One region of the Collibacillus ludicampi genome, then DNA from elsewhere that is predicted to be linked to it. Evidence: predicted binding sites of a transcription regulator. Region 1 holds the regulator's gene; each other region holds the start of a gene.
What was found. The regulator LexA, encoded in region 1, represses DNA repair genes until DNA is damaged. The targets are predictions, from matches to a motif close to CGAACATATGTTCG.

Region 1 (5,172 bases):
ATATTGTGGGAAAGGCAGATCTTGTGGCACAAGCGGCCTGCCGCTTGACCGCGCCAGGTATCGGCGCGGAACAGGGCGCGATGCTAGGGATGAACCGTCATATTCTACAAGGTTTCTTCTTGGCGCCGCATGTAGTAGGAGAGGCATTAAAAGGTGCGGTGTTTGCCGCTTTGCTTTTCGAAAAGTTGGGGCTTGAAACACTGCCGAAATGGAATGCGAAAAGAACGGATATTATCCAGGCGTTCCGTTTGGGGACAAAAGAGCGGCTGATTTCATTTTGTCAATCGATTCAAGCGGCATCACCTGTCGATTCTCACGTGCGCCCCGAACCCTGGGCAATGCCAGGATACGCGGATCCCGTGATCATGGCGGCCGGCACATTTGTACAAGGTGCTTCTTTGGAACTATCGGCGGATGGTCCCTTGCGCGAACCTTATATCGGTTTTTTACAAGGCGGGCTTACATATGAACATGCCAAATTGGCCATTCTTTTAGCGGTTCAAACCATGATGGAAAAACAATTGCTGTAGTCATTCGGGTTTTTTATGTCAAATTAATTAACACTGCTTGACACTTTTATTGTACCAATTTTATAATACAAGTGTCGGTTGGAATTTCTAACAGAGGGGGATTCCACATGAACGATGAAATCAGGCGGAATTTGGCGCTTTTTCCCATTGGAATCGTGCAGAAGCTTACGGATCTTTCTGCCCGCCAGATTCGTTACTATGAACAACACGGGTTAATTCGCCCTGCAAGAACGGAAGGTAAACAACGATTGTTTTCTTTTAACGATGTGGAACGTTTGTTAGAAATTAAACGATATATCGATCAAGGGTTGAACATTGCTGGGATCAAAAAAATGGTAGGCGTTGCACCTGAAGCTTCTCAGTTACCGGAAGCGGATGTGAAGATAGGGCCCGAGCGTAAAGAGAGAAAAGAGCTCACGGAACAAGAGTTGCATGATCTGCTGAAAAAGGAAATCATAACGAGAGCAAGCCGTCCGGGTTTACCGAACAGTTTGATCCAAGGAGAGCTTTCACGTTTTTTCCACTAATCATGGAAGTGGTGTTGTGACAGGTTAATCCCGATGCGAATTTTTATTCATTCGCATCTGTATATACAAAAGGAGGCTACCAGAACATGAACCGCAATTATACCCGCGAAGACATTATTCGCATGGCCAAGGAAGAGAATGTCCGTTATCTGCGCCTGCAGTTCACAGACCTTCTCGGTGTGATCAAAAATGTGGAAGTACCTATTTCACAACTTGAAAAAGTCCTTGACAATAAGATGATGTTTGACGGTTCCTCCATCGAAGGGTTCGTACGTATCGAGGAATCGGATATGTATCTCTACCCTGATCTCTCCACATGGCTGATCTTCCCATGGGGCAGCGAGCATGGAAAAGTTGCCCGTCTGATCTGTGACATCTATATGCCTGACGGAACTCCGTTTGAAGGGGATCCCCGTGGCATCTTGAAGCGTGTGCTCGCAGAAGCGAAAGAAATGGGCTTCACGAGTATGAATGTGGGTCCGGAGCCGGAATTCTTCCTCTTCAAAATGGACGAACAAGGCAATCCTACCATGGAAGTCAACGATAAAGGCGGTTATTTCGATCTTGCACCTGTCGATCTCGGGGAAAACTGCCGTCGTGAAATCGTTCTTGCTCTCGAAAAAATGGGATTTGAAATCGAGGCTTCTCACCACGAGGTGGCGATCGGGCAACATGAGATCGATTTCAAATATGCGGATGCCGTCCAAGCTGCAGACAATATCATGACATTTAAATTAGTTGTCAAGACAATCGCACGTCAATACGGTTTACATGCAACATTTATGCCGAAACCGTTATTCGGCGTCAACGGTTCCGGAATGCATACACACCAATCCCTCTTCACCGAGAAGGGCAATGCATTCTACGACGAACATGACGAGCTGGGCCTTTCAAAAGTTGCGAAACATTATCTGGCGGGTATTCTGGCGCACGCTCGCGGCTTTGCAGCGATCACGAACCCGACGGTCAACTCGTACAAGCGGCTCGTTCCGGGATACGAAGCACCTGTTTACATCGCTTGGTCTGCGAAAAATCGTTCGCCGCTCGTTCGCATCCCTGCTTCCCGCGGTTTGTCTACACGGATTGAAGTCCGTAACCCGGATCCTTCCTGTAACCCGTACTTGGCTCTTGCAGTCATGTTGAAAGCGGGTCTCGACGGAATTAAACGTGAACTTCCGTTGCCGGAAGCAGTCAATCGCAATATCTATGTCATGAGTGATGCGGAACGTGAAAGAGAAGGCATTCTGTCCTTGCCTGGCAGCTTGAAAGAAGCGATTGACGAGCTTCTTGCCGATGAAGTGATCTGCAGTGCTCTCGGTGAACATGCACTCACACATTTCGTAGAAGCGAAAACGATCGAGTGGGACATGTTCCGTACGCACGTCACACCATGGGAACGCGATCAATACTTATCTCTTTATTAAGGATGAATAACAAAAAACTCCGGTTTACCGCCGGAGTTTTTTGTTTCGATTGCATGCTTACCTGTTTGTTAAAGGATACGATTAACACCATTCGATCTTAAAAGATATGACGGAAGACGCCGATCACCTTTCCTAAGATCACTACGTTATGATAGCGCAATGGTTCCATAGAAGCATTCTCAGGCTGTAAACGAATGTGATCCGATTCCTTGAAGAAGCGTTTCACAGTCGCTTCTCCCTCTTCCGTCATCGCGACAACAATCTCACCGTTCTGGGCGGTCGACTGTTTGCGTACGATGACAAGATCTCCGTCGAGGATACCCGCTTCAATCATCGAATCCCCTTGTACCTGAAGAAGAAACACTTCCGCGTCTCCGACAAAACGGGAGGGAAGGGGGAAATAGTCTTCGATGTTTTCGATCGCTGTGATCGGGCTGCCCGCCGTAACTTTGCCGATGATGGGGGCCATCACGGTCGAATATTCATAATCTGCCATGTACTCATCCGTATCCAACACTTCAATTGCCCTTGGTTTCGTCGGATCCCTACGGATTAGCCCTTTTTGTTCAAGCCTTGCTAAATGTCCGTGCACGGTTGAACTGGAAGCCAGACCGACCGCTTCCCCAATTTCCCGAACAGAAGGCGGATATCCTTTTTCCCGAACTTCTTTCTTTATAAAATCGATAATCTGCTGTTGCCTTTTCGATAATTTGACCATGAAAATAACTCTCCTATTACGCAGATCTCGTAAACACACGTCGTTTACTTGAATTATATCATAGGATGGCAAATTATACAAACATGAGTTCGCATGTGGAAATTCTCCAGTCTGGGAACTCTACTGAATGAATAGTTTGAGGAGGGTTCTTATGACGGCTGATGGGAATACGCTTATCTGTGAACATCCTGTACGCGTTACGAACCTTGATAAGGTGCTTTGGCCGGAAGCGGGGATTACCAAAGCGGAATATATCCAGTACATCATTCAAATGGCTTCTTACTTAATTCCTCATTTGAAAAATCGGCCGTTGACAGTGATCCGTTTTCCGGACGGGATTCACGCGCACTCGTTTTATCAGAAGAACGCGCCGAAAGAAACGCCGAAATGGGTCAATACGTATCCTGTTTGGTCGGAGGAGAGCAAACGAACCATTCATTACATGTTAGCGAATGATACGAGCACTCTCATCTGGTTGGCCAATCATGCTTGTATTGAGCTTCATCCGTGGTTTTCCCAAATCCAAGCGCCGAATAGTCCGACGAACATCGCGTTTGATTTGGATCCGTCTGTTCCCGGATTTGAAAAGGTAAGAGAAGTCGCGTTACGTTTGAAGGAGGTTTTGGACGATCTGGGGCTCCCTTCTTATCCGAAAACCTCAGGCGCATCCGGTATCCAAATATTCATTCCGCTCGCTCTAGGTTTTTCATATGAAGACACCCGGATGATCACTTCCTTCATCGGTCGGTTTATGGCAGAAAAATACCCGAAAATCATTACAGTTGAGCGGATGGTGAAGGATCGCGGGGACAAAGTGTATATCGACTACCTGCAACATGCGCCGAACAAAACGTTGATCGCTCCGTATTCGGCCAGAGCGGTTGCAAAGGCTTGTGTATCCGCCCCTCTCACTTGGGAGGAACTGCAAAAAGGGGTTGTACCCGAAGATTTTACGATTGTAAACATGGTATCACGCGTGAATACATTGGGCGATTTGTTCGCACCTCTGACTCGTCCCGGAGTAGACATTGGAGAGTTGCTACAATTGATACGCCAACATTCCTCATCTTGACGAAGGAGAACATCCTCTGATTAAATGGTTATGACCCAATACCTGGTACGGTGATTAAAGGAGGAGCCCATGCAAGCAGAATTCGCGATAATCGGGGGGACTGGCGTTTACGATCCGGCGTTGCTGGATCATTCCACTCGTCAAATGATACATACATCTTTCGGTGCTGTAGAAGTTACCATAGGCGAATACAAAGGGAAACGGATTGTTTTCCTGCCACGTCACGGTTATAAACATTCTGTACCGCCACACAAAATCAACTTTCGCGCGAACATCCGTGCGTTGCAAGAGTTGGGGGTGCAGCAGGTTCTGGCGACGGCTGCTGTAGGTTCACTGAAGCGGGAACTGCCCCCTGGTAGTCTGGTGATCGTTGATGATTTTATCGATATGACGAAAAATCGCGTGCAAACGTTTTTTGAAGGAGAAGAAGGGGTCATACATATCGATATGACCGATCCTTATTGCAATCGTTTGCGACGACAATTGGTCGAAGTGGCCAGGGAGAACGGGATTCTTGTTCAAGACGGCGGCGTATATGTCTGTACGGAAGGCCCGCGTTTTGAGACACGTGCCGAGATTCGCACATACGCCTCTTGGGGAGGGGACGTGGTTGGGATGACATCCGTACCCGAGGTGATCTTAGCGAAAGAAGCCCGATTTTGTTACGCGACGGTCGGTATCGTGACCAACTACTGTTCGGGGATCAGTCCGCATGCACTCACTCATCAGGAAGTGATCGATACCATGAAAGACCGGATTGAGACCGTTCGAAAACTCTTTCTCTTAACGATCGAAAACGGTCACCATGAGCGCACATGCGCGTGTCCACATGCGCTGGATGAACTGGGGACCTTGTAGGACGATTGTATAACCCCAAGTTTTTCAAAATAGCCACACGTGC
Region 2 (5,172 bases), 2.9 Mb from region 1:
GACGATCTGGGCTTCTCTGGTCGGCTTCTTGGTGGTGTATGTGATCGACCGATTGAACAAACTGTACCCTGGGCAAACGTTCATTCAATACTGTGAACACATTCTCGGCGTACTACCGGGGAAGTTCCTTGGATTGATCTACCTGTTTTATTTCCTTTTTGCAGAAGGGATCATACTGAGGGAATATGCGGAATTTGTGAATGAAGCATTCCTCAGCCATACCCCGTCTTTTGTCATCGTGGGAGGTCTCGTTTTCGTTTGCGCCTGTGCTGTACGGGGAGGGGTAGAAGTAATAGGAAGAAGCGCGCAGTCATTCTTCGCTCTTTTTATCATTACCATTTTCTTGGTCGTATTGTTCCTTCTCCCTGACTTACACGTTAGGCATATGTTTCCAATCTTGGCGCATGGGATCATGCCGACCATAAAGGGAGCGTTTGTCAGTCAAAGTTGGTATTGTCAAGTCTTTTTAGGTGCCTTTTTTCTTCCTTATGTCGTCGATCGTGCAAAAGGAAAGAAATGGGGGATGATCACCGTTCTTTTCATCATGTTGAATCTGTTGATGATCAAATTGACCGTCTTGTTCCTGTTTGGACAGGAAGTTACATCGATGCTGACCTATCCGACCATGGATGCGGTCCGCTATGCGAGTCTGGCTGACTTTATTGAACATCTGGATCTGTTTGTGATGGCCGTATGGGTAGCAGGTATGTTCGTGAAGGTCTCCGTTTACTATTATGCGTTGGTGCTCGGTACCGCTCAGTGGCTAAAGCTGTCCGATCACCGCCCGCTCGTGCTCCCGTATGGCTTTTTGATGATCTTATTCACATTTTGGATTGCTCCATCCTACCAGAAACTAGGTGAATTTATTGAAAAAGCCGATATTTTTGAGGTAACGCTTCTCTTTACTGTGATTCCTGTTTTCCTGCTTCCGCTCTCTGTCCTGCGTAAACGAATGCAGGGAAAAGGAGGTCAGGCAAGTTGAACCGTTCAGACACCATCGGATTACCTGTAGTTTAATACCCATCGCGCTTCATTTGAGAATTTTTTTGTTTAGCAGAATCAGAGAACATCCTGTAATTAGGATTTGTAACGAGATTAAATTGTCTCGATCTTCACCACTTTTTTCATGGGCACTCGGTACATCCCTTCATCTGTTTGAAGGCGTAATTCTCCATACTTTATGACCGGCACCCCTTCCCATACAACATTTTGAGTAGGATCAAAGATTGTCACACGAATTTTGTATTGATATTGCAACGCTTCTCCAAGAATATATCCCATTTCCGTCCATTCATCTTCGGACAGAATGGGTTGCTCTTGTTTGGTCCACTCCTGTTGGGACTGTCTCATCAATTCCCTGTGCTCCGGCAACACAAGTCGCATCGCCTCAAAGATGTTTCCGTCCATGATTTTCATGCTAGCTCCCCCAATGACTGTAATGACTACCCCATAGGTTTATATATAATGCCCGCCAATCTTACGGCTGCGATCCAACAATTGTCCAGCTTCTTTTAGGCTTACGGCTCGCATGATACTCGTCTCGCCATATTTCATGCGAATCGTATCCACTGTCTGTGACAAGCGGTTCCGTTTCACCACATCGTGAAAGAGTGACAATTGTACAGCATTCGATAACTGCAACTGATCGAGCGACACATGAACCGCACGGACACCCTCCCCTTTCCACCAGCGATCCAGTAAATGCAACAGGTAAGGATACAGGTCATCCGCTTCATCCGAATAAAAATCAAGCGTTTTCGCTTTGTAAAAGCCACCTTTAAAACCTGCGTACGTGAGACCGAGCCCAATCCGTCTGCCTTTCTGCCCGAAATGCCGCGCCCGTTGGCAAACTTCATCGAGCAGTTCCAAAATGACGACAGCGATGTCCTCCCGTTGATAAAAATCCCGCGGTAACGTCGTACGGTGGGACAGCCCCTTGTGCGGCGCGTCATAGGCTCCGGGATTGATCGGTGAATAGTCCTGGCCGTGGCTCCATCGGTGAATGACCGTGCCCCACACGCCGAATCTTTTCAACAGATCGATCTCCGGGATCTGCGCCACATCGCCGATCGTTTTTGCACCGAACTCATAATACAAAGCCTCCGCCCTCCGCTTCAGTCCCCACATCTCGAACACGGATAACGGATGCAGTTGGGTCGGGACATCTTCCTCCGTCCACCACACGATTCCGTCGGGGTGTTTTTTTGCTTGTTTGTTTGCCATTTTCGCCATCCATTTGTTATACGAAAGACCGATGCGGCAGCGGATGCGAAAGAGATCCCAGATGGCTTTCTTCAGCTCGCGGGCCGCTGCCAGCGGATCGGGAAACAGGAGTGACGGATAAGGAAATGCAAAAAACGCTTCATCAACCGAAAATTGCTCGTGCAAAGGGAACATCGATTGAATCACCTTCTGGATGCGAACGCTGGTTTCCAGATAAAACCGCATGCGGGGTTTTACAACGATCGCCCTAGGGCAACGCTGTAACGCTTCCCCAAGCCGCATCGCATTTTCAACCCCGGCTCTCTTCGCCGTAGGTGTTGCCGCCAAAATGATCCCGGATCTCCTTTCCGGATCGCCCGAAACCACCAGGAGCGGGTCGGTGGAATCGTCATTTTCACGGCGGGTCAATGCGAACTCCGACCGGCTGGCGGCTTCGCATGATGCATAGAAGCTTTGCATATCCACGAGACCGTAAATCCACTTCATGGGCATAGTCACCTAACCCTGTATGTCCTCTCTAAAATACGAACAAATGTTTGTGTTCTTTATTATATTGTATTGGGTTCGATCTATGCAAACGTATGTTCTTGATTATATTCCTTTTTTTGTAAATTAGTAAGTGGATGACTATTCATGAAGCCTATCATATTGATATAACCATATTGTTATATTATAATTATATTTTGAAAGGAGGAAAAAGAACGAATGGAGATCCATAAATTAGCAGACTGTTTCAAGGCGCTTGGAGACCCTACGCGATTAAAAATGATTGCTTTACTCAATCTTCGGGACTTTTGTGTCTGTGAATTTATTCCTATTTTTAACATTTCACAGCCCGCCATCTCGAAGCATCTGAGCCGTCTTAAAAGTGTGGAATTAGTCACGGAGAACCGAAAAGGACAATGGGTATTTTACTCTTTAAATCGGGAGCGCTTGGAATCCATTGGACTTGCATTAAAAAACTTACCGGATGTATCGGAAGAACTTAGAAAACTTGAAGAAAAAGGTTTACTCGTGAACTGTGAGTAGGGAGTAGAGAGATGAGAAGGAAACTGATTTCTGAGTTTATTGGAACGTATTTTCTCGTGTTCGCGGGGACTGGCGCCGTTGTAATAAACGAACTCACCAAAAGCCTGACTCACGTGGGAATCGCTTTGACTTTTGGTCTTGTGGTAATGGCTATGATCTACACTTTTGGTCATATTTCGGGGGCTCATTTCAACCCTGCCGTGACGCTGGGATTTCTGACAACGGGTGATATTCGACTCCAGGAGGCGATCCTTTATATCGTTACGCAGGTGCTCGCAGCGATTGCGTCGAGCGGATCACTTCTTCTCATGTTTGGGAACGTGGCGAATTTGGGAGCCACTTTGCCGAGGTTTTCGTGGCAGCAGTCGTTTGCTTTGGAATTCATACTTACCTTTGTTCTCATGATCGTGATTCTTGGATCCGCGGTTCATGGAAAAGCCGACAAATCCTTTGCGGGCGTTGCCATCGGAGCGACCGTAGGACTTGAAGCGATGTTCGGGGGACCCATAAGCGGTGCTTCGATGAATCCCGCCCGTTCGATAGGACCGGCTCTTGTATCCGGTACGTTGGAATATCTTTGGATTTACATTGTCGCAACGATCTTAGGCGCAATTGTTGCTGCAATTGTCTATAAAATTCTTCACGAATAGGGGAGATTGGAGTATGACAACTTTTCGCATGCACGTCGCGATTAACGTCGAAAATCTCGAGGAGAATTTGAAGTTTTACCGTGCGTTCTTCGGAGCAGAACCTACGAAAGTGAAAGAGAATTACGCGAAGTTCGAACTGAACAATCCACCCCTTCATTTTTCGATGAATGTGCGTCCGCACGAAAAGAAAGGTGTCTTGAATCATTTGGGGTTCCAGGTGGAAAATACCGAAGCCGTTTTGGCGGTGAAAGAGCGCTTGCAAAAAGCCGGTCTCGTACCCATAGACGAAATGGGCACCACTTGCTGCTACGCGGTGCAAGACAAGATTTGGGTGCGTGATCCTGAGGGGAACGCTTGGGAGATCTTCTACACCAAAGAGGATTCCGAATTTGAATCGGCGGGCGAAGCTGCGATTCCAGGCGTTTGCTGCGCCCCGTCTCCCTCTTCTGAACTGATCGGTTTGGAAGAACTCAAATAATCGGAGGAATATGCAATGACGGATAAGAAAAAAATCATGTATTTCCTTTGCACGGGGAACTCATGCCGCAGTCAGATGGCTGAAGGATTCGGGAAAAAATATTTGGGGGATACATTTGAAGTCTACAGCGCGGGGATCGAAGCGCACGGATTGAATCCCAACGCGGTCAAAGCAATGGCTGAGATAGGAATTGATATTTCAAGCCAGACATCCGATAGGATCGATCCTGATTTACTGAACAAAGCGGATTACGTAATCACGCTTTGCGGGGATGCGAACGATAAATGTCCGATGACTCCTCCTCATGTCAAACGTGAGCATTGGGGATTTGAAGATCCAGCAAAAGCGACCGGTACAGAAGAAGAAAAATGGGCCGTCTTTCAACGTGTACGCGATCAAATTGAAGAGAGAATCAAACGCTTTGCTGAGGAAAGCAAATAATTGCAAGTAGAAATTATATACATCCTTCAAAAAGAAGATCCCTCTTCGATTACGATGAGGGATCTTCTTTTGAAGGATGCTTTCTATTGAATTTTATTGGTTATCCCATTAAATGTTCAATCCTATGTGATTGATCAGAATGCCTCCGCATAGAGTCAGGATCATAGCTAGGAAAAAGGTAATGACTACGATCCTACGGGGAAAAACGCTTGGGAGTAAGAACAGATTTCGCATATCAATCATTTGTCCAATCACTAAAAAACCTAATACTCCTCCACTTGTTGTCAATCCCGCTAAGGATCTGGCAACAAAAGCATCCGCTTCTGAACAGAGGGATAACAGGATCGCGAG
Region 3 (5,172 bases), 2.9 Mb from region 1:
TATAGAGCACATCAAAGGCGATTAATGTTGCCGGCATTTGCTGTCTTGCATGAGCGATTTTCTCCGGATCGCTCAAGCGGCCACGGGTGTTGAAATCGTCGAAGATCGTCCGGCCATCTCGATACGCCTTCACAATCGATAATAGCTTCCTCTACTTGTATGGCATCCGCAGCTTCTTGAAATTCCGGAAATTTTTCTGTAATCCGGCTTCCATGACGAGTAAAGACTTCGATCTTTCGCCCCTTCTTATGTACCAGGCATCTCCATCCATCAGCCTTTAGTTCATAAAAGTAATCCGGGTGTCTAAGATCAAAAGTCTTCTGCATGGAGGCTAACATTGGTTTAATCGGCTGAAAAAGCACAAGCACACACCTCGCTTGTGTATTTTCGCATGTAGATTGCATGGATTCTACAGGGGATGAATGGTAGGCTAACCATCGAAAATCGATAACCATTCCCATCGATGGTTTTATACTTCGTTTTTTGGGAATTTTATGGGTAAGAAATGGGGGATGGTTATGAGGTCAATGTGGAAAGGAAGTATCAGCTTTGGTTTAGTCAATATTCCGGTCAGTCTTTATAAAGCCACGGAAGATCACACTACCAGTTTCCGCAGCCTTCACGAAGAATGTCGAAATCCGATCCAGTATAAAAAGTGGTGCCCCGTTTGTAACCGCGAAATCGCCAACAATGAAATCATACGGGGATACGAATATGCACCGGGTAACTACATCGTTCTTACGGACGATGACTTAGAAAAATTGCCTCTACCGACCTTGCGCGCGATCGAGATTCTGCATTTCACCAATAAGGACGATATTGATCCGATCTTTTTCGAGAAATCATACTATATCGGTCCTGGAGAATTTGGAGCCAAGCCCTATAAGCTGCTTCATGATGCGATGGAGGCCACGGGAAAGGTGGCAGTCGCCAAAGTAGCATTCCGTACAAGTGAGCACTTGGCAGTGGTTCGAATCCATAACCGTGGCCTTGTGTTGAATATGATTCATTATCCGGATGAGGTTAGGAAGTTAGAAGGCGTACCTGGGATCACGGAGATCGATCATATAGCGGTCAATGAAGATGAACTTGAGATGGCTAAAACTTTGATTGAGCAGATCAGCGGAGCCTTTCGCAATGACTATAAGAGCAACTATCAGGAAGCTCTAAAGGCTCTCATTAACGCTAAAATAGAGAATGTCGAAATCGAGTCGCCAGTCACTCCACGATCTAACAATGTAATTGATCTCATGGATTCGTTAAAAAGAAGTATTGAAAGAATGAGATCACAAGCAGATACGTCAGAAAAAGCGATTGAAGCAACGGGAACCGATGTAGGAACGGCTATTGATCCGACTCATGCTACTTTAGAGAAACCTAAGCGGCGTAGACGTAGGAAGATCAATGAGGAATAAGAAGTGAATTCGAGAATACATTCCACCGCATCATTCTTTACATTCCCCACCAATAGGGACACTGGATATGCCCTCATCTCATCAGTAAGGTAGAGCACAAGCAACGAATGCAACAACTCCACATCCTGCTTCTTCCGATCTTAGGGAAGTTAAGATTTAATTGAGGAAAACAAAACCGCCCCGAGTGACGGGGTGGTTCATTCTACATCAATAAGGTCTGTCAGTGGAATGTTCCGCATATTTCCTTCCTGATCCTTCCCTTTCAACTGCTTTGAGTACGGATCGATCTTCTCCGGAATTATTTCTACTCGATCGGGGCCAAAGGGTTTATACACGATTACTGATATGTAGCGTTGGTCTTGAATTGCATCCGCAAGCACCCTAGACATCTCCTCAATCTTTTGTTCATCCAAGACGGGGCGCGGCTGTCTTTTTTCTTCCTTTTCTAATCGTTTCATGGCCTCACAGTGTTCTGGTAAAATGATGCGCATAGATTCGAAGATGTTTCCGTCGATTATTCGCATGTTGTTCCCTCCAGAAGATAAGAACGTATGTTCTTATTATATGAGGTTGGGAAATAAAATAAAAGTGTACATATTCCGGGTATTGGGGTTGCAATTGAGGATCTTTGGCCAGAGGAAGAAGAAAACCGCCCAGATCAGTGAGACAGAGGCGGTTTAGATAAGAGAGTTGTAACTTCGTGATCACCTGAGTTACGGTGTAAGCTTTTCAATGGTTATTGAAGATTGAGAAAAAGCTCCAACTCCAATCACAGATGCCGAAAATAAAAGCTGCGAACTTCCTGGAGTTGTCACTTGGAAGACCACATCCCCAACAGTTTGAGTATTTACAGCTAGAAGGGGAAATACTGCACCAGCGGGATTCGGGGTCGCGCCACCAACTGGTGTATAATTGACAAATACATTTCCGAGTATACTTTCCAACGCGGTATCTAAAATAAACGTTACCCTGTAAAATCCTGTTTCGGTAATGTTAAAAGTATCAGGAGAAGCGAAGTTGATGGCCGTTCCAAAACTTGCTTGAGCCGCACCTGCGGAGTTGAATGGAATAGGGGCTGAACCACCTAAGGCAACAATGCTCACGTTTACAGTCGTTCCGTTTCTACGATATAAGACTGATGAAAGACCTCCGGCAGGTCCAGGTGGCCCTTGCGGTCCAGGTGGCCCCTGCGGACCAATTGGTCCTTGTATACCTATTCCCCTTGGCCCAGGAGGGCCAGGAGGACCAGGAGGACCTTGTTCTAACGGTTCCCAAAATTGCCCATTAAAACGATAAAATATTTTTTGATCAGTATCTAAAAACAAAGCACCTACGTCAGCTGTTAGGGGACGGCTAGATAACGGACCTTCCTGAATCGAAGGAGCTCCGCCTGCATTAATGACGAATTGTGGGTCGGAGTTCCCGACGAAGTAATTGCTATCCGCCAATTACAACTCTCCCTTCTTTTTTGGTCATGTATAGCAACTTACTTGCATTCTCTTTTTATGATCCTTTTCAGCAAAAAATACCACGCCTCAATTTTTCAGTCACCACGTGTGCTTTCTCAATCGTGGACATGTGGAATCTTTGAGTCTCTGAGGGAAAGAATCTCGGAAGAGATGGTCACAGTCAGGCGGCAATTACATAGCAGCGCCATATTCATCATGAAAAAGGAGTGGCGACAGTGGGATGTGATGGTGGAATACAAGAAGAAGGGCCATATTAAGCAGGCACCATACATGCTTCCGATGCTTGAAGCGGAGGCGATAGGGAGGTTGGAGTATATTTTGGAGCCCCGGTACTAGGCTCTTCGTAATCACAAATCAAACCCGCTATAATGAAATTGGTGATGAAAATGTGTGGACGATATTCCTTCTCTCCTGAGATCCAACAAATTATCCAAAGGTTCAAGATCGACGAGATAACTTTTGAATACACACCGAGATACAACCTTGCGCCTGGACAAATGATCCCCGCTATTATCGCTAATGAAGGAAGGAATCGATTAGGTCTTCTTAAGTGGGGCTTGATTCCATATTGGGCTAAGGATGAGAAAATTGGGTATAAAACGATCAACGCGAAAGCTGAAACGGTGCATGAGAAACCGGCTTTCAGGCATGCGTTTAGAAAGAAGCGTTGCATCATTCCAGCTGACGGTTTCTACGAGTGGAAAAAATCAGAGTCGGGCAAACAGCCAATGAGGATCACACTGAAAAGTGGCGAACCGTTCGGAATGGCTGGGTTGTTCGATAGCTGGACTTCATCGGATGGAACCAAGATTCATACATGCACGATCATAACGACGCGGCCGAACGAGCTTGTTAGCGAGATCCACGACCGTATGCCGGTGATTCTAAGGCCGGAAGATGAAACAATCTGGTTGGATCGAGAAAAGCAAGATGTTGAGTTACTACAGTCATTGCTTGTGCCCTACCCCGCCGAGCAGATGAGGGCGTATCCGGTATCACCAATGGTGGGGAATGTGAAGAATGATACGGAGTTACTAACCTGGTTATATGCATAAAAACCGCCACGATAAGTACGAGGCGGGTTTTATTTTTTGTATGTTTTTAGGTGAAAGTAGAAAGAAACTAAAGTTGAATACGACAGAAATAAAATTTACTATTTTAATCAATTTTTTAAACAGATTTATCTTTTGGCATCTTCCAACGGGCTCTTATATCGGGAATTGAGAAGGCTATCATCAATAATATAGCCAGTACAACAATTAACCAAAATGCTGTCCTAATATCACTACTGGTTAAAGTAATTTGGTTGTTTAAGACTGGAATTTTAGAATAGGCAAGTATGAATAGCAAAAAAGTTATAACCAATATAACGATAAACCACATTCCTTTAGTTAATTGTGCGCGCTTAAATGCTTCTTTTCCTAAAGTCCCCATTGGATCATTTGCATTTTTAGAAGCTAGATTTGCAGGCGAGACATTTTGATTATTTCCCATCCGTCTCTACCCTGTCCTTCCAATCTAAATATGCTCCGATAATTCCTCCGAGTGACATGATTACTCCTACAATAGAAGTCAGGGGACCTAACGAACCTGATAATCCTGAAGTAATAAAAATACCTATAAGCATTGAACAAATAATCCATATTAACGAGTAATACTTGTATAGATCAAAATTTCTTTGCAATGTACTATCCACACCTCCCGCCGGACTGTTATTTACTATTCTAAAGCTAATATATGTATCACCGTATGTTAAGTTTACAGAGGCCTCTGATATAGCTTTATTTTTCACAATTCCTTCAAGTACATCGGTTATCTGCTTTGAATTTGACAATTCGTCAAGTGTATCATTTGAGCCTTTATCCAGGAGCCATTGTCCACTTCTATCATTAAATTGACCCCTTTCCTGAAATTTTTCATACAACTTACTATAAGGTATTACCTTCTCACCGGTTAAAAAACTATTTTCGTCTTTCTCAATGGATTCTGTCTTCTCTCCAAATTCTAAGCTATTTAATATACTATAAGATTGCAATGCACTCACCTCCTAGCTATTTCTACCAAGGAACGTAATTTTTTCATTGCAAGTTCGCTTGAATATTTAATAAAACTATTCAAATTATCTAATTTCATCGTGTTTTGTTGAAATACATCAATATCGAATACCAAATTATGACTAATATTCTGCATTTGAGTTGAATCAGAGAACTGGACTGACACGTTTGTTTCGGATCGAATACAAATATTTACTCCGTACTGCCCCTCAAATGTTGAGAAAATAACTTGTG

Region 2: the regulator LexA is predicted to act here: its motif matches at 2,749-2,762, upstream of DNHGIG_RS03595 (DNA polymerase IV).
Region 3: the regulator LexA is predicted to act here: its motif matches at 1,960-1,973, upstream of DNHGIG_RS03985 (YolD-like family protein).

Annotation. Positions count from the first base shown of each region.
Region 1 is NZ_BOQE01000001.1:3,628,190-3,633,361, reverse strand. It holds gene DNHGIG_RS18425 (methionine gamma-lyase family protein) at 1-530, shown strand, start outside; gene DNHGIG_RS18420 (MerR family transcriptional regulator) at 638-1,057, shown strand; gene glnA (type I glutamate--ammonia ligase) at 1,144-2,481, shown strand; gene lexA (transcriptional repressor LexA) at 2,579-3,199, opposite strand; gene ligD (non-homologous end-joining DNA ligase) at 3,351-4,271, shown strand; gene mtnP (S-methyl-5'-thioadenosine phosphorylase) at 4,341-5,129, shown strand.
Region 2 is NZ_BOQE01000001.1:691,029-696,200, reverse strand. It holds gene DNHGIG_RS03605 (GerAB/ArcD/ProY family transporter) at 1-982, shown strand, start outside; gene DNHGIG_RS03600 (YolD-like family protein) at 1,096-1,416, opposite strand; gene DNHGIG_RS03595 (DNA polymerase IV) at 1,456-2,709, opposite strand; gene DNHGIG_RS03590 (ArsR/SmtB family transcription factor) at 2,929-3,252, shown strand; gene DNHGIG_RS03585 (MIP/aquaporin family protein) at 3,264-3,902, shown strand; gene DNHGIG_RS03580 (ArsI/CadI family heavy metal resistance metalloenzyme) at 3,916-4,380, shown strand; gene arsC (arsenate reductase (thioredoxin)) at 4,396-4,821, shown strand; gene DNHGIG_RS03570 (permease) at 4,930-5,172, opposite strand, start outside.
Region 3 is NZ_BOQE01000001.1:776,403-781,574, forward strand. It holds gene DNHGIG_RS03975 (hypothetical protein) at 1-133, opposite strand, end outside; partial or broken gene DNHGIG_RS20935 (ATP-dependent DNA ligase) at 150-461, opposite strand; gene ku (non-homologous end joining protein Ku) at 519-1,415, shown strand; gene DNHGIG_RS03985 (YolD-like family protein) at 1,613-1,939, opposite strand; gene DNHGIG_RS03990 (hypothetical protein) at 2,129-2,863, opposite strand; gene DNHGIG_RS03995 (SOS response-associated peptidase) at 3,271-3,939, shown strand; gene DNHGIG_RS04000 (hypothetical protein) at 4,055-4,378, opposite strand; gene DNHGIG_RS04005 (hypothetical protein) at 4,368-4,919, opposite strand; gene DNHGIG_RS04010 (hypothetical protein) at 4,925-5,172, opposite strand, start outside.